4 regions of the Roseovarius sp. CH_XMU1461 genome follow, and region 2 is predicted to be linked to each of the others. Evidence: riboswitches for the same ligand, from Rfam matches in the RefSeq annotation. Region 2 holds a riboswitch; each other region holds the start of a gene.
What was found. Region 2 has a riboswitch for cobalamin ahead of WA237_RS15180 (hypothetical protein). Riboswitches for the same ligand answer to the same signal wherever they lie in the genome.
Positions count from the first base shown of each region.

Region 1: linked by a shared signal. The riboswitch ahead of WA237_RS17835 (ABC transporter substrate-binding protein) and the one ahead of WA237_RS15180 (hypothetical protein) in region 2 are both predicted to bind cobalamin.
Region 3: linked by a shared signal. The riboswitch ahead of WA237_RS14645 (DUF1636 family protein) and the one ahead of WA237_RS15180 (hypothetical protein) in region 2 are both predicted to bind cobalamin.
Region 4: linked by a shared signal. The riboswitch ahead of WA237_RS17140 (TonB-dependent receptor plug domain-containing protein) and the one ahead of WA237_RS15180 (hypothetical protein) in region 2 are both predicted to bind cobalamin.

Region 1 is NZ_JAYMDV010000010.1:74,568-79,019, forward strand. It holds gene WA237_RS17825 (LacI family DNA-binding transcriptional regulator) at 1-550, shown strand, start outside; gene WA237_RS17830 (hypothetical protein) at 567-1,757, opposite strand; cobalamin riboswitch at 1,923-2,116, shown strand; gene WA237_RS17835 (ABC transporter substrate-binding protein) at 2,244-3,260, shown strand; gene WA237_RS17840 (FecCD family ABC transporter permease) at 3,257-4,309, shown strand; gene WA237_RS17845 (ABC transporter ATP-binding protein) at 4,306-4,452, shown strand, end outside.
Region 2 is NZ_JAYMDV010000005.1:190,100-194,551, forward strand. It holds gene WA237_RS15175 (ATP-dependent helicase) at 1-1,968, shown strand, start outside; cobalamin riboswitch at 2,038-2,240, shown strand; gene WA237_RS15180 (hypothetical protein) at 2,353-2,616, shown strand; gene WA237_RS15185 (TetR/AcrR family transcriptional regulator) at 2,641-3,288, opposite strand; gene WA237_RS15190 (trimethylamine methyltransferase family protein) at 3,381-4,452, opposite strand, start outside.
Region 3 is NZ_JAYMDV010000005.1:78,005-82,456, reverse strand. It holds gene cobN (cobaltochelatase subunit CobN) at 1-1,376, opposite strand, end outside; gene cobW (cobalamin biosynthesis protein CobW) at 1,411-2,466, opposite strand; gene WA237_RS14645 (DUF1636 family protein) at 2,459-2,839, opposite strand; cobalamin riboswitch at 2,963-3,161, opposite strand; gene WA237_RS14640 (oxidoreductase) at 3,387-4,452, opposite strand, start outside.
Region 4 is NZ_JAYMDV010000009.1:34,028-38,479, forward strand. It holds gene WA237_RS17135 (IS5 family transposase) at 1-475, opposite strand, end outside; gene WA237_RS17140 (TonB-dependent receptor plug domain-containing protein) at 539-2,041, opposite strand; cobalamin riboswitch at 2,167-2,380, opposite strand; gene WA237_RS17145 (M24 family metallopeptidase) at 2,690-3,859, opposite strand; gene WA237_RS17150 (diaminopropionate ammonia-lyase) at 3,849-4,452, opposite strand, start outside.

The DNA of each region.
Region 1 (4,452 bases), on a different contig from region 2:
CCGACCGCTGAGCGCGCCCGGGGTCGATACGGTCTGTTGCCGCAATGATCAGGGCGCGCGGATGGGCGCCGAGCTTCTCATCTCAGGCGGGCGGCGGCGCATCGGGTTTCTGGGCGGGCCGTCCGAGCTCTATTCCTCTTGCGAGCGGCGGGCCGGGGTGATGGCGGCGCTGGAGGCGGCGGGTCTTCGGCCGGTGGCCGAGGCCGTGGGAGATTACACGGTGGATGGCGGCCATGCGGCGGCGCGGGCGCTGTTGCAGGGGGCGGGCGAGATTGACGCGCTCATCTGTGGCAATGACGCGATGGCCATCGGGGCGCTGTCGGCGGCGCGGGAGATCGGGCGGGCGGTGCCCGGCGATCTGGCGGTGATCGGGTTCGACGATATCGACATGGCGCGCTGGACCTGTTTCGACCTCACAACCGTGCGCAACCCGATCGACGCGGCGGTGCGCGAGATCCTGCGCCTTCTGGAGGCGCGGCTCGGCGATCCGGGCAAGGCGGATGAGACGGTGTTTGTCGATCCGGTGGTGAAGCCGCGCGGCACCCATTGAGGCGCGGGCCCAAGGCTCAGCTTCGGCGCAGGCAGGCGGGCAGGAAGTCAATCACCGGGCCGACAGGTTGATAGGGGGCGAAGCGCGCGACATAGGCGGTGCCGCCGACATCGGTGACGCGCATGACGATGTCGCGGGCAGTGGCGACCTTGTTGAGGAACCAGACCGAGGACCAATCGTGATTGGCGTTCTGCATCCGCGGATTGAGCAGGGTCGCGAATTTATAGAGCCCCCCTGCCCCGCCGAGATCGACGAGATGATCGCGGTAGCCTGCCGCCCGTTCCCAGACTAAGCGGTGCACATCCTTGTCGTCGATGCGCATTTCGACCAGCGACAGCGCCACCTTGGTGGTGCTGGTGTCGTTGCGGAAGGAAATGTCGGGATTGTGCAGCACGGCGCGGAGCTGACCCTTGTCGCAGAAGAAATTGATCGCGAGATTGGCGCGCGGTTCGACGGATGTCGCGCGGATGATGATGCTGTTGTTCGATTTTTTGGTGATCGGATCGGTGGCGGAATTGAAGATCCAGCTCTTGTTGCTCGGGCGCGGGGTCGGGGTGGGTTTTTTCTTGTCAGATCCGGTCGGGGCCGTCGCGGTCAGGGTGAAGGCGATGCTGTGTTTGGCGGGCAGGTAGTGGGCCGCGATCAGCGCCTGTTCGAGGTCGGCATCATTGCGGAAGACCGGCGCCTGGCCGTCATCGAAATCGAGCTTCAACAGATGGGTGCGCGCGGCGATGGCCTGAGCCTCTTTGGGGGTCCAGAGCGTCAGGCTCCGTTTGTTGAGAATGATCAAACGGTAGTCATCGCCGCGCAGGGGCGCGATGAAGTTGATCATGTAGAAGGTCTGACGCTTGCCGGTGGTCTTGTCCTTTTTGCCTTGGCTCTCGATCACGGCGGCGAGCACGCCGGGGGCCTTGGGCGAGGTCTCGAAGCGCAGCGGCGAGATCTCGACGGATTTGCCGGTGCGGATCTCATAGCCTCGGCCGGCGCGGCGCAGGCTTGAGAGGGTGAAATAGGGTTCGAAATCGTCCAGATCGAAGACGGAGTCGGCGCTGCGTGTCACCTGCGGGTAGCGCCAGCTTGTCGGCAGGTCGGGGCGGGCCTCTTGCAGCGACAGTCGCTCATAGGAGAACCCGCCGGGAAAGCAGCCCGGAAGCCAGAGGATGAGGAGAAGGAAAACAGTCCAGGGAAACCGGGAAAAGAACGTCATGGGGCCCTCCTGCGGGAAGGTGCGAAATAAGATTAGCCTATCATGATTCGGTATTTCCCCAAAATTCCATGCGGCTTGGCGCGCAGGCGCACAGCTGGGCCGGTGGCGGCCCGGCGCGAAAATCGGGCCCCTGCGGTCATCGCGGTTGACGGGGGGGCAAAAATCGGGTGTCACTGCGGCGTCGGTTTTCGATGGAAACTAATAGGGAATCCGCGGCGTCCAGCAGGGCGTCAACCGGAACTGCCCCCGCAACTGTAGGCGGCGAGCTGCATCTTCAGAACCACTGGGCCGAGGTCTGGGAAGGGAAGATGACGCCATGAGCCGTGAGTCAGGAGACCTGCCGACGCATAACCTGAAACCGGGCGGGGTGGCCCGGGGCGGGGGTTTGGCGTGGTCTCGAGGCCCGGTGCGCGGCACCAGGCAGGGACCACCGGCAGATGCCCTTTCCTGCTCCTCCTGTGTCCGGCAAGACCGAGGAGTCTAGCTATGAAGAACTACCTGATTGCGCCCGGGGTGCTGGCGCTTGGGATGGGCAGCGCGGTGATGGCCGAGGCCGAAACCCGCTATCCGCTTACCATCGAGAATTGCGGGCACGAGCTGCGCTTTGATGCGGCGCCGGCGCGCACGGTCACGGTGGGGCAATCGACCACCGAGATCCTCTATCTGCTCGGGCTGGGCGAGACGGTGCAGGGCACTTCGGTCTGGTTCAACCCGGTGCTGCCGGAGTTCGAAAGCCTGAACGCCGGGATCGAGCGGCTGGCCGACAATGACCCGAGTTTCGAGAGCATCGTCAACAAGCGGCCCGAGCTGGTGACCGTCATGTATGAATGGCATATCGGTCAGGAAGGCATCGTCGGCACGCGCGAGATGTTCCATGAGGTTGGCGTGCCGACCTATGTGATGCCCACCGATTGCGAGAGCAAGGACAACCTTGTCGGCGGCGATGGCACGCGGTCCGAGCTGTTCGCGACAGAGCAGCTCTATAAGGGGATCGCGCAGTTGGCGGAGATCTATGACGTCGGGGCGCGCGGGGCCGAGCTGGTGGCCGAGCTGCAGGCGGCGGAGGCCGAGGCGGTGGCCAAGGCGGAGGCGCTCGACCTGCCCGAGGGGGTGTCGGGGCTGTTTTGGTTCTCGTCGGCGGATCTCGACATCGATCCCTATGTGGCGGGGCGGAAGGGCGTGCCGGCCTATATGATGGACAAGCTCGGGGTCGAGAATGTGGTGACCTCGGATGAGGAATGGCCGACCGTCGGCTGGGAGACGCTGGCCAAGGCCGATCCGACCTTTATCGTGATCGCCGAGATGGACCGCCGCCGGTTTCCCGCCGATGACGTGGAGAAGAAGCGTGAGTTTCTGACCACCGACCCGGTGGCGCGCGAGATGACGGCGGTGAAGGAAGGCCGGATCATCACCATCGACGCCCATGCGATGAGCCCGACGGTGCGGGCCATTCATGTGCTGGGCACGATTGCCGAGGCGCTGGCGGGTTACGATCTGCAATGAGCCAGGCCGTCGCCATGCCCCGGCATCGGTCGGCCCTGCATTGGGCGGTGCTTGCGCTGCCCGTGCTGCTGATCGCGCTGATGCTCGGCACGGCGCTGGGCGAGACGCGCATTCCGTTTGACGTGGTGCTCAAGGTGCTGGCCAACAAGCTCTTTGGGGCGGGCTATGCGGTGGACCGGATCGACACGGGGATCGTGTGGAATTACCGGCTGGCGCGGGCCTTGGTGGCGGCGTGCTGTGGCGCGGGGCTGGCGCTGGCGGGGGTGGTGCTGCAGGCGCTGCTGCGCAATGCGCTGGCCGATCCCTACCTTCTGGGCATTTCGGCGGGGGCCTCGACCGGCGCTGTGGCGGTGACGGTGGTGGGCCTTGGCGGCGGGGCGATTTCAATGTCGGCGGGGGCCTTTACCGGGGCGCTCTTGGCGTTTGGATTTGTCGCGGCGCTGGCGCATCTGGCGGGCGGCGGCACCGGGCTTCGCGCCGCTGGGGTGATCGTGCTGGCGGGCATTGCGGGCTCGCAGCTTTTCAATGCGATCACCGCCTTTCTCATCGCGAAATCGGCCAATGCGGAACAGGCGCGGGGCATCATGTTCTGGCTCTTGGGAAACCTCAGCGGGGTGCGCTGGATCGATGTGACGAGCGTGGTGCCGGCCACGGTCATTGGCGTGGCGGTTTGTCTCGCGCATGTGCGCACGCTCGATGCGTTCACCTTTGGCGCGGACAGCGCCGCGTCGCTTGGCATTTCGGTGCGGCGGGCGCAGGTGGTTCTCATTGGGGTGGCGGCGCTGGTGACGGCGGTGATCGTGTCGATCGTCGGCTCGATCGGCTTTGTCGGGCTGGTGATCCCGCATGCGATGCGGATGCTCGTTGGCACGCGGCACGGGCAGCTTGTCCCGGCCTCGGCGCTGGCGGGGGCGGTGTTTCTCATTGCGGCGGATGTGATTTCGCGGGTGATCATCCCCGGGCAGGTTCTGCCCATCGGGGTGGTGACGGCGCTGGTCGGCGCGCCGGTCTTTGCGCTCATCCTGATCGGGCGGAGGGGGGCGGCATGACGCTGGCGTGTGACAATCTCGGCTGGTCGGTCAAGGGCACGCAGATCGTCGAGGGGGTGAGCCTTGCCGCCGCGCCGGGCGAGATGCTCGGGCTGATCGGGCCGAACGGGTCGGGCAAATCGACGTTGTTGCGGATGCTGGCG
Region 2 (4,452 bases):
GGCCTGAAATCGAATTTCACCATTCTCGACACCGACGATCAGCTGCGCTTGCTCAAGCAGTTGGTGCAGGCGGCGGGGATCGACGACAAACGCTGGCCCGCGCGTCAATTGGCCGGGGTCATCGACCAATGGAAAAACCGCGCCTGGACGCCCGACCGGGTGCCGGCCAGCGAGGCCAGCGCCTATGACGGCAAGGGTGTGGCGCTCTATACGCTCTACCAGACCCGTCTGCGCGAATTGAACGCCGTCGATTTCGGCGATCTGCTGTTGCATATGGTGGTGATCTTCCAGAGCCATCAGGACATTCTCGACCGCTATCAACGCTGGTTCCGATACATCCTCGTGGACGAGTATCAAGACACCAACGTGGCGCAATATTTGTGGCTGCGGCTCTTGGCGTCGGGGCATCGCAACATCTGCTGCGTGGGCGATGACGATCAGTCGATCTATGGCTGGCGCGGGGCAGAGGTGGGCAATATCCTGCGGTTTGAAAAGGATTTTCCCGGCGCGCATGTGGTGCGGCTCGAACAGAATTACCGCTCGACCGCGCATATTCTTGCGGCGGCGAGCGGCGTCATTGCGGGCAACAAGGGGCGGCTTGGCAAGGAGCTCTGGACCGAGGCCGAGGGTGGCGAGAAGGTGCGGCTCATCGGCCATTGGGATGGCGAGGAAGAGGCGCGCTGGATCGGCGAAGAGATCGAATCCATGCAGCGCGGCACGCGCGGGATGCGGCCCATCGGCCTCGACGATATGGCGATCCTCGTGCGGGCCAGCCACCAGATGCGGGCCTTTGAGGATCGGTTCCTGACCATCGGCATGCCCTATCGGGTGATCGGCGGGCCGCGCTTTTACGAACGTCTCGAGATCCGCGATGCGATGGCCTATTTCCGGCTGGTGGTGTCGCCGAGCGATGATCTGGCCTTTGAGCGGGTGGTCAATACGCCCAAGCGCGGGCTGGGTGACAAGGCGCAGCAGAAAATCCAGATGACGGCGCGGGAAAACGGCGTGCCGCTTCTTGAGGGCGCGCGCCTTCTGCTTGAGCAAAAGGGCCTTGGCGGCAAGGGCGGGGCAGAGCTTGGCCGGTTTGTCGAGAACATCACGCGCTGGGGGCGCATGGTGGGGGATGAGGCGATCAGCCATATCGAGCTGGCCGAGATGATCCTCGACGAGAGCGGCTATACCGAGATGTGGCAAAACGACAAGACGCCCGAAGCGCCGGGGCGGCTCGAGAACCTCAAGGAATTGGTCAAGGCCTTGGAACAGTTCGAAAATCTGCAAGGGTTTCTCGAGCATGTCAGCCTGATCATGGACAATGAACAAGAAGAGGCAGGCGAGAAGGTCAGCATCATGACGCTGCACGCGGCCAAGGGGCTCGAGTTTCCGGCGGTGTTCCTGCCGGGCTGGGAGGATGGGCTGTTTCCGTCGCAAAGATCGATGGATGAAAGCGGCCTCAAGGGCGTCGAGGAAGAGCGGCGGCTGGCCTATGTGGGGATCACCCGGGCCGAGGAAATCTGTACGATCTCCTTTGCCGGGAACCGCCGCGTCTTTGGCCAATGGCAAAGCCAATTGCCGTCGCGGTTCATCGACGAACTGCCCGAAGAGCATGTCGAGGTTCTGACGCCTCCGGGCCTTTATGGCGGCGGTTATGGCGCGGCTGGGATGGGGGTCACGGGCGATATCGAGAGCCGCGTGGCGGCGGCCGATGGCTATAATTCACCGGGCTGGAGACGGCTGCAGGCGCGGGCGAGCGAACGCCCGATCAGCCAGCCGCGCGAGAGCAAATCGAGCGTCATCGACATGCAGGCGAACAGCTCGCACACCGTGGGCGAGCGCGTGTTTCACCAGAAATTCGGCTATGGCACGATTTCCGGGATCGAAGGCGACAAGCTCGAGATTGCCTTTGAAAAGGCCGGGGTGAAAAAGGTCGTGGCGCGGTTTGTCACCGGGGCCGAGGATATTCCCTTCTAAGCGTTCAATTTTGCCGCAAATGTCGCAGGCTTGGGTCGCATCGGTGCTTTTCCGATGGGCGGATCCGCGCTAGGCTAAAGCTCTCAGGGTGCCGTCCTCGCAAGGGGCCGGAGAATTGGGAAGCCGGTGCAAGTCCGGCGCTGCCCCCGCAACGGTAAGGAGGGGTGGTTGGGCGATATGCCACTGGGCCGCGAGGCCTGGGAAGGTAGCCCGATCACAGGCCAGATGGCCGTCCACCAAGCCCGGAAACCAGCCATGAGACAACGTCAGAACCGCGGGGGGCGGCATCGGCGCAAGGCCTTGGCGCTAAGCCCTTGTCTTTGCTCGGTTTCCCTCTGCCCCATCCGGCCCGGGGTGTGGCCGGGGAGTATCGAAGACATGAGCATGACACGCATTTTGAGCGGGTTGGAGATGTGCAACGCACGCGGCGATGAGGCGCAGGCGGTGGCACGGCTTGGATTTCTGGAATGGGCCTTTACCGAACCGGGGCAGGTTACTGCAGAGACGGTTAAGGATGCGTTACGTCACCCGGCGACCAAAGCGCCGGGGAGTGCGGCGGCGCGGGCCTTTGTCGATTATCTGCGGCAGGCGGTGACCCCGCTGAGCGCCGGGCGGGCGCGGCGCGGACGGGCGCGGGCACTGCACTGAACAGGTGCGACATGCCGGGGGCGTTCAGCCCTCGGCGAGATGTTCGGCGGTGTAGTCGAAGAGCGATTTGACCTCTTCGGGCAGGGCTTTTTTCCCAGTGAACCCATAGAGATATCCCGCGATCCTATGCTGGCGCACGGCGAGCGGTTCGTTGAGGTCGAGCGCGTAATATCCGATCTGTTGATAGTAGAGAATTCGGGCGCGGATGTCGGCCTCTTCGTCCTCGTAGCCGTGGCGGAGGAACATGGCGCAGATGGCCTCTTGGCGGGTGCGGTCGTTGCGGGCCACCATGTCATGCACGCGGGCGTCGCGGCGCGACCATTCGCGGATGGCAAAATCGACGCGGTGGTTGAAAAACCGGTCGTCGAGAAAGCAGCGGAAATAGAGCGCCACCGCCTCGGTGATGGTCTGGGCGGGCAGGGTCGTGTGCCGGATAAGATGCGCGGTATTCGTTTCTTCCCAATGGGTTAGAAGCGCCTCGAGCAGATCTGTCCGATCCTTGAAATACCAGTAGAAGGACGAGCGCGACACGCCGAGCCGGTTGGACAGGGTGAGGATCTTGACCTCGCTGACCCCGTCTTCGATCAGGATGGCGCGGGCCGCTTCGAGCCAGTCGTCGCGGGTGGCTTTGACATGCGTTGGCTGGCTCGTCTCGGCGCTGTCGTCGGGCATGATTGTCCTGTCAAATGGAGGGTCGGTAACCTGTCGGTATTGCGTCGGTAACACGACAGTGGCGATTTCGGAAGCTGATGCGGGGCGCAGGGTCAGCTTTCGGGCGGTGCGCCCCCGGCCTCCGAAAGCCGCGCGACGCGCTCGCGGAAGGCGGCGAGCCGGTCGGCCGGTCCGACATCTTCGGGGGCGTCATGGACGATCTCCTGCCATTTCGCGGTGGCGCGGGTCGAGGCGTCGAGGCTGCCGCGTTCGGACCATGTGCCGAAATTCGACCAATCGCCGATCATCGGCGCGTAGAACTCGGTCTGATAGCGTTCCATCGTGTGGCTGGCGCCAAAGAAATGCCCGCCCGGCCCGACCTCTTCGAGCGCCGCGAGACCGATGTCGTCGGTGCTCGCCTCGGCCCCGGCGCAGAGCTCGGCCACCATCTGAAGCACTTCGATATCGGTGATGAGCTTTTCATAGCTCACCGTCAGCCCGCCTTCGAGCCAGCCGGCGGAATGGATGATGACCGTGGCCCCGGCGAGGAAACAGCCCCAATTGCCGAACTGCGTCTCATTGGCGGCCTGGGCATCGTTGATATTGGCGGCCGAGCCCGAGGCGCAGCGCCACGGCAGGCCGAGACGGCGGGCGAGCTGTCCGGCGGCGAGCGAGGCCTGAAAATGTTCGGGCGTGCCAAAGGCGGGGGCGCCGGATTTCATATCGACGTTGGAGGTGAAGGTGCCATAGCAGACCGGCGCACCGGGGCGGGTGAGCTGGGTCAGGGTGATGGCGGCGAGCGCCTCGGCATGGCTCAGCGTGATGGCCCCGGCGACGGTGATCGGCGCCATCGCCCCCATCAGCGTGAAGGGCGTCACGATCGAGACCTGACCGGCGCGGGCGAAATCGATGAGCCCCTGCGCCATGGGAATGTCGAGCACACGCGGCGAATTGGTGTTGATGATCGTGTAGCAATGGGGATTGGCGGCAAACTCTTCGTCGCTCAGCCCGCGAAACTCTTGCAAGAGCTCAAAGCTTTGCCGGACCTGCGGCGTGCCGCGCGAGAACACGAAGGGCAGCTTGTCCGAGAGCGAAAACTGCGCGTCGAGCGTGGCGTAATGGCGCAGATGCATCGGCACATCCTGCGGCTCGATCAGCGGCGGCACCATGTGCAGCACGTCGAAA
Region 3 (4,452 bases), 110 kb from region 2:
TGCGGCAGGCGGGCGAGCGCGGCTTTATAGGCCTCCATCGGCCAGTGCAGCTGGGCCTCGGCGAGATGCTCTGCCGCAAAGCCCGTGTCGACCGCATAGCCCGCGCCCTGCAGATCCTCGAGCATGGCCGAGGCCGAGGCCAGCGCGTCGAGCCCGACGGCATGGGCCATGTTCCAATCGCGCCCCGGATAGGTCGAGAGCACGAGGCCGACGCGGCGGGCGGCGGGGGCTGTCGTGCTCAGCCGGTGCCAGCGGGCCATGCGGGCGACGATGGCCTCGATCCGGTCGGGCACGGGCCGGTGCAGGGCGCGGGAAAATTCGAGATCGGGGTCGCGGGCTGCGGGTTCCTTGAAGGAGGCGACGCCTGCGAAAATCCGGCCATCGACCTCGGGCAGCACCACATGCATGGCGAGATCGGCGGGCGAGAGACCGCGTTCGGCCTCGGCCCAGGCGTCCTGGGTCGAGGTGGCGAGCGCCACCTGAAACACCGGCACGCCTGCGGCATCAAGGGGCGAGGCCCCCTCTGCCCCGCGCCCGGAAAAGGCCGTGGCGTTGACGATCATCGCGGGCGCGAGGGCGGCCACCTGATCACGGAGCCAGTCGCGGGTGCCGGGGGATTTGAGCGAGGGCGCAAAGAGGCCGAGCGGCGCAAAGCCTTGGGATTGCAGGGATTTGAACAGCGCCTCGATGGGCGCGAGATCGGCGGCGACGAGATAGGAGCGGTAGAAAACCACCAGCACACGGGGGGCGGTGCCGCCCTCCCCGGTCTCATCTGGCGCGCCGGTCCAGAGGTCGGGGGCGGCGGCGATCACGCCGTCGCGGGGCGTCCAGAGACCGGCCTCGGGGACAAGTTTCGCCCCTTTGACGGGGCCTGCGTAGAGACCGGCGGCAAGGGCCAGCTGGGCGAGCGCCGCTTGGGCCGCGACCGCGCCGCCTGCGTCGCAGAGATGCTGCAACCGGCGCAGCGTCGAGACCGGCAGGGTCGAGATCTCGTCGAGCCGGGGATCGGCGCGGCCATCGCCCGGCAGCACCGCCAGCGCGAGGCCTTTTTCCCGCGCCAGCGCCTCGATCCGTTGCAGCCCATAGGGCCAGTACGGCACGCCGCCGATGAGCCGGATCAGGATCGCCTTGGCCCCGTCGAGCGTCTGTTCGACATAGGTGTCGACCGAGAGCGGGTGTTTCAGCGCGGCGATATTGGCCAGCCGCAGATCGGGCAGCGACGAGCCTGCGTCGCGCGCCCGATGCCAGCCCGCCGCGAAAGCGCCGAGATCGGAATCCGAGAGGCTGAGCACCACCAGATCGGCCGGGCTTTGGCCCAGATCCGTCGGGGTTTCGGTCTCTTCCAACCCTTGGCTTTCGCGGAAAATGACATGCATTTCGGGGGCTTACCCTCTCGGGCCTTGATCGGACCTAGTCGGCCGCTGCGGTTTCAGGGATGAGCACGGCGCGGATGGCGGCGCTGTTGATGTCGTCATGTTCGGCGATGACCACGAGGCGGCCTTGACGGGCCTCGCCGGCCTCCCACATGCGGTCATATTGGTGCCGCACGCGGGCGCCCACGGCCTGCACCAGAAGGCGCATCGGCTTGCCTTTGACGGCGGCGTAGCCCTTGACGCGGAGGATGTTCTGGCTGCGGGCCAGATCCTCGATCCGGGCGGTGAGCGCCTCGGGGCTGTCCAGTTCCGGCAGGTCAATCACGACGCTTTCGAAATCATCATGATCGTGGTCATGGGGCGTGTCGTGATGCGAGGGGCGCGCGTCGAGATCATCCTCGGCGGCGGCCTCGAGACCGAGCAGCACGCGCGGGTCGACCACGCCTTCGGCGACTTCGATCACCGGCAGCGGACGGGGCGCTTCGGCGGCGATGATCTCACGCGCCTTGGCGACGCCGTCGGGACCGGCGAGATCGGGTTTTGTCAACAAGACGAGATCGGCGCAGGAGATCTGATCCTCGAAGACCTCGGAGAGCGGGGTTTCGTGATCGATGCTTTCATCGGCCAGACGCTGGGCATCCACGGCGGCCACATTGGGGGCAAAGCGACCGGCGGCCACGGCTTCGGCATCGGCCAGGGCGATGACGCCATCGACGGTGATCTTGGAGCGGATATCGGGCCAGTCGAACGCCTTGAGCAGCGGTTTCGGCAGCGCCAGACCGGAGGTTTCGATCAGGATATGTTCGGGCTGCGGATCGAGCGCGATCAGCGCCTCGATGGTCGGGATGAAATCATCCGCCACGGTGCAGCAGATGCAACCATTTGCCAGCTCGAGGATATTTTCGGCCGGGCAATCCGGGATCGCGCAGGATTTGAGGATGTCGCCATCGACGCCAACATCGCCGAATTCATTGACCACCACCGCGAGCCGCTTGCCACCCGGGTTCTTCATCAGATGCGAGATGAGCGTCGTCTTGCCGGAGCCGAGAAAGCCGGTGATCACGGTGACGGGGAGTTTGGTGAGATTAGACATTGTCGTCCTCCAGGGGCGGGATGCGGGCGATGCAGTTGCGTTTGAAATGCTCGGGGCGCGTGCGCCATGGGATCAGCCCATCGGCGCTGTCGTGATAGAGCGCGGCGCCCTCGGTCAGCGTGGCGAGATGTTCGGTTTCGTCAAGATTGCCGTAGACATAGGTCCAGCGGTTCGGACCGCCGCGCAGCGCGATGGAACAGCCGTTGTCGCAGTTTTGCAGGCATTCGACGGCGCGCAGGGTGACGCCTTCGGGCAGGTCCTGGGCCGAGAGCGCATCATGCAGCGCCTGACCGGGGCGAATGCCGTCCTCGGGGGCGTCGCTGCCCCGGCGGCATTTGACACAGACCAAGAGTTCGGTGGCGTGTTTCGTCATTGGCGCGCCCTCGGGGCACGGGCCAGTAGCCCCCGCCCACCAGATCGGCAAGACATTGAAATAGAACCCATATTCTTTCCTCCGCCGGGGCACCTCGCCCGGAGCTATGCGTGACAAGAGCGCCGGACAGCGCCCTGGATGGCAGGTCTCCTGGCTTGCGGGTCATCATGGGTCGCGCCTTCCCAGCCCGAGGGCCAGTGGCATGGTGCGAGACATTCGCCGCTTACAGTTGCGAGGGCAGCCGCGGAATTGGGTCAGACCCGCACCGCGTTCCCTTTTCAGCCCGGATTCGTCCCGGGCAACCATCAGGGGCGACAATGCTCAGGACGGGGGTGCAATGTCAATTGCGGGGGCGACATCCACGGGGCGGGAAACGGCATGTGAGAGGCGGAATGCGGCGGGGCCTGCGAAAAAGCGCGGAGCCCTGTTAACCAAGGGGGATCGGCGATTTTGCCCTGTCGGTGATACGTCGGTATTGCGACGGTAAAACGACGGTGGCGATTTCCGGGGGGACGCGCCCCCCGGAGAGAGGTTACCGGAGCGCGCGTTACTCGGCGGCGAGCTCGGTGATTTCGCGGCGGAAGGGCAGCGCGTCGCCGATGTCTTCGCCGTCCAGCTCGCGGGCATAGCGGTGGCCCGCGTAGGTCGCCCAGGCGATCGGACCGGGGGCCTCGGCATCGCCGAAGAGCCGCACCGATTTGATCCCGGCATCGGCCCAGTCGGCCTCGCGCGCCAAGAGATCGTGATAGAGCCCGTCGCGGCCCTGACGCGAGGCGACCATGACCACCGCATCGGCGTCATAGCGCGTGGTTCGGCCGGTGTAGACGCAATTGCTCATGACGTGATCGGCGGCAATCTCGGTCACGCCGCGATTGAGCACGATCTCGACCCCCATCTCGACGAGGCGGGCATGGATCACCGCCTGTTCGAGCGTGTTGTTGGTCCAGTCGCTGACATAGGCCGAGGGGGTGATCAGGGTCACATCGGCACCGCGCGAGGCCAGAAGCTCGGCCAGGACACCGCCCATGTAGTAATGGTCATCGTCAAAGAGCACGATCTTGCCCTCGGGGATGGTGCCGCCCATCAGGTCGTCCGGCGTGTAGACGCGCGCGCCCTCCGCAATGGGCATCGGCACCACATGCTGACGCGAGACACCGTCGCGACGCCAGGTGGCCCCGGTGGCGATGGCGATGTTTTCGAAACCGAACTCGAGCAGGCTCTCGGCGTCGAGCTCGCTGTCGCGGTAGATCTCGACATTGGGGCGCTGCGAGAGCTGATAGTCGCGGTAATCGACCACCCGCCCCCAGGCCGAGAGGCCGGGCAGCTTGCGTTCGCGGGTCACGCGGCCGCCGATTTCGGTGCCGGCCTCGGCGATGGCCACGTCATAGCCGCGCCGGCAGAGCGCCCAGGCGGCCTCGAGCCCGGCGGGACCGGAGCCCACGACGAGGACCGATTGGCTCGCGCCCTTGGGGTTCATCTTTTCGGGGTGCCAGCCCTTGCGCCATTCTTCCATGAAGGTCGGGTTCTGGGTGCAGCGGCTGATCGACATGGTCATGTCGCCGGTGATGCAGATGTTGCAGCCGATACATTCGCGAATGTCTTCGATGCGGCCT
Region 4 (4,452 bases), on a different contig from region 2:
GCCATATCTTGCGGGCCTTCGGCAGCCCGTGCTTCTCACGCATCCACTCGCGGCCACCGTGGACACGCAGCCCTGTGCTGTCCACAACCAGCGCGATCGGACCACTGGCTGTCCGGGTGTCGGGCGCGATCTGAAGCGATGGCGCACGCCGGCAAAGCGTCGAAAAATCCGGCACGGGGAGGTCCGTCTGCATGAGCCGCAGCAGACTGCGGACAAAGCCCTGCGTTTGGCGAAGCGGTAAGCCGAACACGGCGCGCAAGGTCAAGCAGGTCTCAATCGACAGATCAGAATATCGTTGTTGACCACCGCGCTTGCCGGAGCGCACTGCGCACCACCGAGACACCGCGTCTTCGCTGAACCAGACCGTCACGTCACCACGCTGGCGGAGCGCCTCGTTGTATTCGGCCCAGTTCGTCACACGGTACTTTGCCTTCGCAAACTTATCCCGCCGCGACGCGTTGAATTTGAAAGGCATCCCAGCATCCCGCAGTCAAATCAAAGGACCAGCTACGCATCGGAAACGATTTGTGCAACACGCTCAGGCCATATAGAGCGAAAACCGTTCTGACATCGAGTACAGACCCGACAGCTCGATCCCCTTAGAGGTGGTTGTGCCAGGCACCTGATTGTAACAACCAAAGCCGCTGCCACAGGCGACAGCGGCCGGGTCATAATCAATCAGGTCTTCGACATCGGTATAGAACAGGGTTGCCTTTATCGAGCCGCGCCCAACGAATGTCTTTTCGACGCCGAGCTCATAGCTCAAGCTATGCTCGGGCTGCAAAGATGGGTCGCCGAAGGCGCTGAATCTTTCGTACAAGGAGGGCGCGCGATACCCCGTACCGACCGAAGCACGTACCGCAAGATCGTCCTGCGGGCGGTAAACAGCCGTCAGGCGCCCCGTAACCTGACCACCAAAGCTCGAGTTTTCATCGTGACGCAACGAGGCTGACAGATCGACCTGATCTGACGGGCTGATCAACAGCTCAGCCATGATGCTGGTATTGTCTTCAGAGCCACGGACCGTGCCGGAATTGACCTCTTCCTGCGTGTGGTCGAGACCAAGATTGAGCGATGCCGACGCGGTCAGTTGGGCGCTGCCCAAATAGGAAAGCGACCAGCGTTCGCCTTTGAACCGCGGGGTCGCGCCACCGGGATCTTTGCGGTCGATATCGAAATAGGCATAGCTGAGCGTATGCGTGATCGCCCCCGTATTGAGCTCGGTAAAAAGGCGCGCACCGCGTTCTTTCGAGGACAACGTTCCAGACGAATCCAGCGCGAAGGCGGAGCGATCAAACTCGCTCCGACCATCGCGATAGAGCAAAGCGCCGCCCACCGTGACGGCATCGGTAACGACATATTCCCCGGTGAGGTGAAGCGTGGATTGTTCGAACCCGTCATTTTCCGTATTGAAGGACTGCGCTGAGATTCCCTCCGATTCCATACGCCCATAGCTGAGGGCGACAAAGCCGCGCTCGGTTCTATGTCCGAGGCTCAACGATCCACTGTAGGTATCGAAACTGCCGGCCTCCGCTTGCGCGCGGCCTGAAAAGCCGAGCTCGGAAGGCTCAAAGGTCGTGATATTGACGACACCGGCAATCGCCTCCGATCCGAAAATAGCCGACTGCGACCCTTTGAGCAGTTCAATACGTTCGACCCCAGAAGCGGTGAACCCGCCAAAGTTAAACTGATTTTGTGTGCCCGATGGGTCGGACACATCAATACCATTGATGTGCACCCCGACATAACGCGCAGGCAACCCGCGCACCTGGATCGTACTCAGCGCCCCCAAGCCACCATTACTGATCAGGTTCACACCGGGAAGGCGTGCGAGCCGGTCGATCACGCGGGTGTCGTTCTGCCCCGCCTCAGCCCCTTCCAATATCTCGATATTTGCGCCGGTATGGGTCTGTTCGACAGGCAACAGAGAGGAAACTTGAACGATGATCGGCTCAAGATTAAAGGTAAGCTCCTGTGCAAAGGCCGGAGCTGCGAAAACAGCAATGCTCGCCGTTAAGGGCGCTATGGAATAGCGTGTCATAATTAATCCTCCAACCGCGACAATCGCGGCAGTCGTTGAATTAACTGACGGAAGAAAACAAACCGTCAGCGGTGCAAATGCCACCACGACGGAAGGTCCGTAGGCCATGACGCGCCCCGCGCCCGGACTGGGTGATCCCTTCGGCAGGTCTCCTGACTCGCGGGTCGAGGCTCGGTCGGGTCTTCCCACTGTGGTGTTCACAGCAGTGACAATTTCCGACTTCGCTTACCGCTTACAGTTGCGGGGGCAGTTACGGCCTTGGCAGATCACAGATCTTGCCGCACCGTATTCCCTATTATCCAGATCACGATGATCCAGACCGAAGTGCGAAATGCTATATCGCAGATCATCAACCTAGGGAAGACGGAATCAAGCGGTTGCACCTTTGGAGGGCCCGAGCTGGGCCTGTGGCAGATGCTAAACAGAGGCATCGCCGATAAGCAGTCGACATGCGTGCTTAGAATGAAATGCGCCGATCGGACGGAGGTCTTGAGCGACAGGGCTGTCTCATCACAAGCCCCTCCTGGGGCTGCTAAGCCTGAGCCATCATTATTCTCAATAATAAAAGCTTGGCCTGATGGCCGGGGAGCCATTATTCAGGCTGCTGCCCAAATCCAACGGGGGCCAGTTTCCCGCCCCCCGCCGAGATCAGATCACCGGCAGTTCGGGGGCGGCGCGTTTGGTCAGGAGGCGGCCGCCCTCGGGCGTCACGACGATGTTTTCCTCATGAACCATCATCCACCCATCCCCGTAGGAGAGCGAGGGCTCCAAGGTCAGCACCATGTTCTCCTGCAGCAACGTGTCGACGCCGGCCATATGCGAGGGCTGTTCCGTCAATTGCATGCCCAACCCGTGACCTAGCCGGCCGATGTCACCACCGCTGTCGTCCAATTCGGAAATGACTGCGGTCATGGCGGAAAACAGGTCATGACAGCTATTGCCCGGCCGCGCGGCGTCGAGCCCGGCCTCGGTGGCACGCCACAGCACGTCATAGGCGCGTCGGGCATTGTCATCGGCGTGGCCGATGGCCCAGTTCCGGTCGAAATCGCAGTAGTAGCCATCCCAGACACAGCCGGTGTCGAGCATCAGCACATCGCCTGCGCTCAGCGGGCGGCGCGAAGGCGGCGAGATGCAATCGGCATAGCCTCCCTGATCCGCTGCGCCGACCACATAGGGGGCGTCATCCGCGCCCTGCGCCAGCGCTTCGCGGCGGAAGCGGCGGAACAGCTCTTCGAAGGGAAGCCCCTCGCTCACCATTTCGGGAACCTGCTCGAAGGTGGCCGAGCCGATAGCGCAGATATGGGCGAGCTTTTCGATCTCGGCGGGTGTCTTGACCATGCGGAGCCCCTGAACAAGCCCGGTGGCATCCGCGATCTCGAGCCCGGGCAGGGCGGCGAGCAGCCGTTCCCAGTCGCCCAACGGCATCCGAAGCAGCGTTTCATGGCCCTTGAGCACCCCCAAACGGGACTTCGCTCGGGCGAGCGGCATCAACAATTCTGTCAGAAGGCTAACGCCGTCATCCTCGGGCACGGGGGCCGACCAGGTCCGCACCTCGTCGAGCCAGGACCGCCGCATAAGCTCGGCGCCGATTTCAGGGATCACGGCCACGGGTTTGCCCTCGGCCGGGACAAAGACGAACCAGGGCCGGGTCGGGCTCTGCCAGAAGAGGGTCTGGAAACCGGTGAAATACCGCACCTCGGGTTCGGTCATCAGCAGCAGGCCGTCGAGCCCGTCCTTGGCCATCAGCGCCTGGGCGCGTTTGGTTCTGGCTTCGAATTCCGCGTTGGGAAAGCCTCTGTCGAGCGTATTAGGCTGCATCTCGCCCCTCCATGATCATCTCGAAGATCGCCGGGTCGGTGACCCCTTCGGATCCGATCAATAGCACCCGGGAGGTGCTGTTGAGCCCCAGCTTTTCCGACAAAGCGGCATCCTGGCGCGACGCGATCAGCGCGGCGAGCCCGGCGACGGCGCTTTCACCCGCTTCAATGGTGGGGTCACCGCCCAGCGGACGTGCCAGCAACCGCACGCTCGGGGCGACGAGAGCCTCGGGGATGGTGAGAAAATCGCTGGCCTCTTCGGCGAGGATTTCCCAGGCCATCTCGGACGGTTCGCCGCAGGAGAGCCCGGCCATCAGCGTTTCCTGTTCGATGGTGACATTGGTGGCCTTGCCGGTCTTGGCGCTCTCGAAGAGGCAGGCGGCGAGTTCGGGTTCGACGATGACCACACGCGGCGAGGCGTCGCCCCAATATTGGCGCAGGCCAGCCACCACGCCGGCCGCAAGGCCGCCGACGCCCCCCTGCAGGAACACATGGCTCGGGGCGTCGTTCAGGGCCTCGCAGATTTCCTGAACCATGACGCCATAGCCTGCCATCACGTCACGCGGCGGCATCGAATAGCCGGGCCAGGAGGTG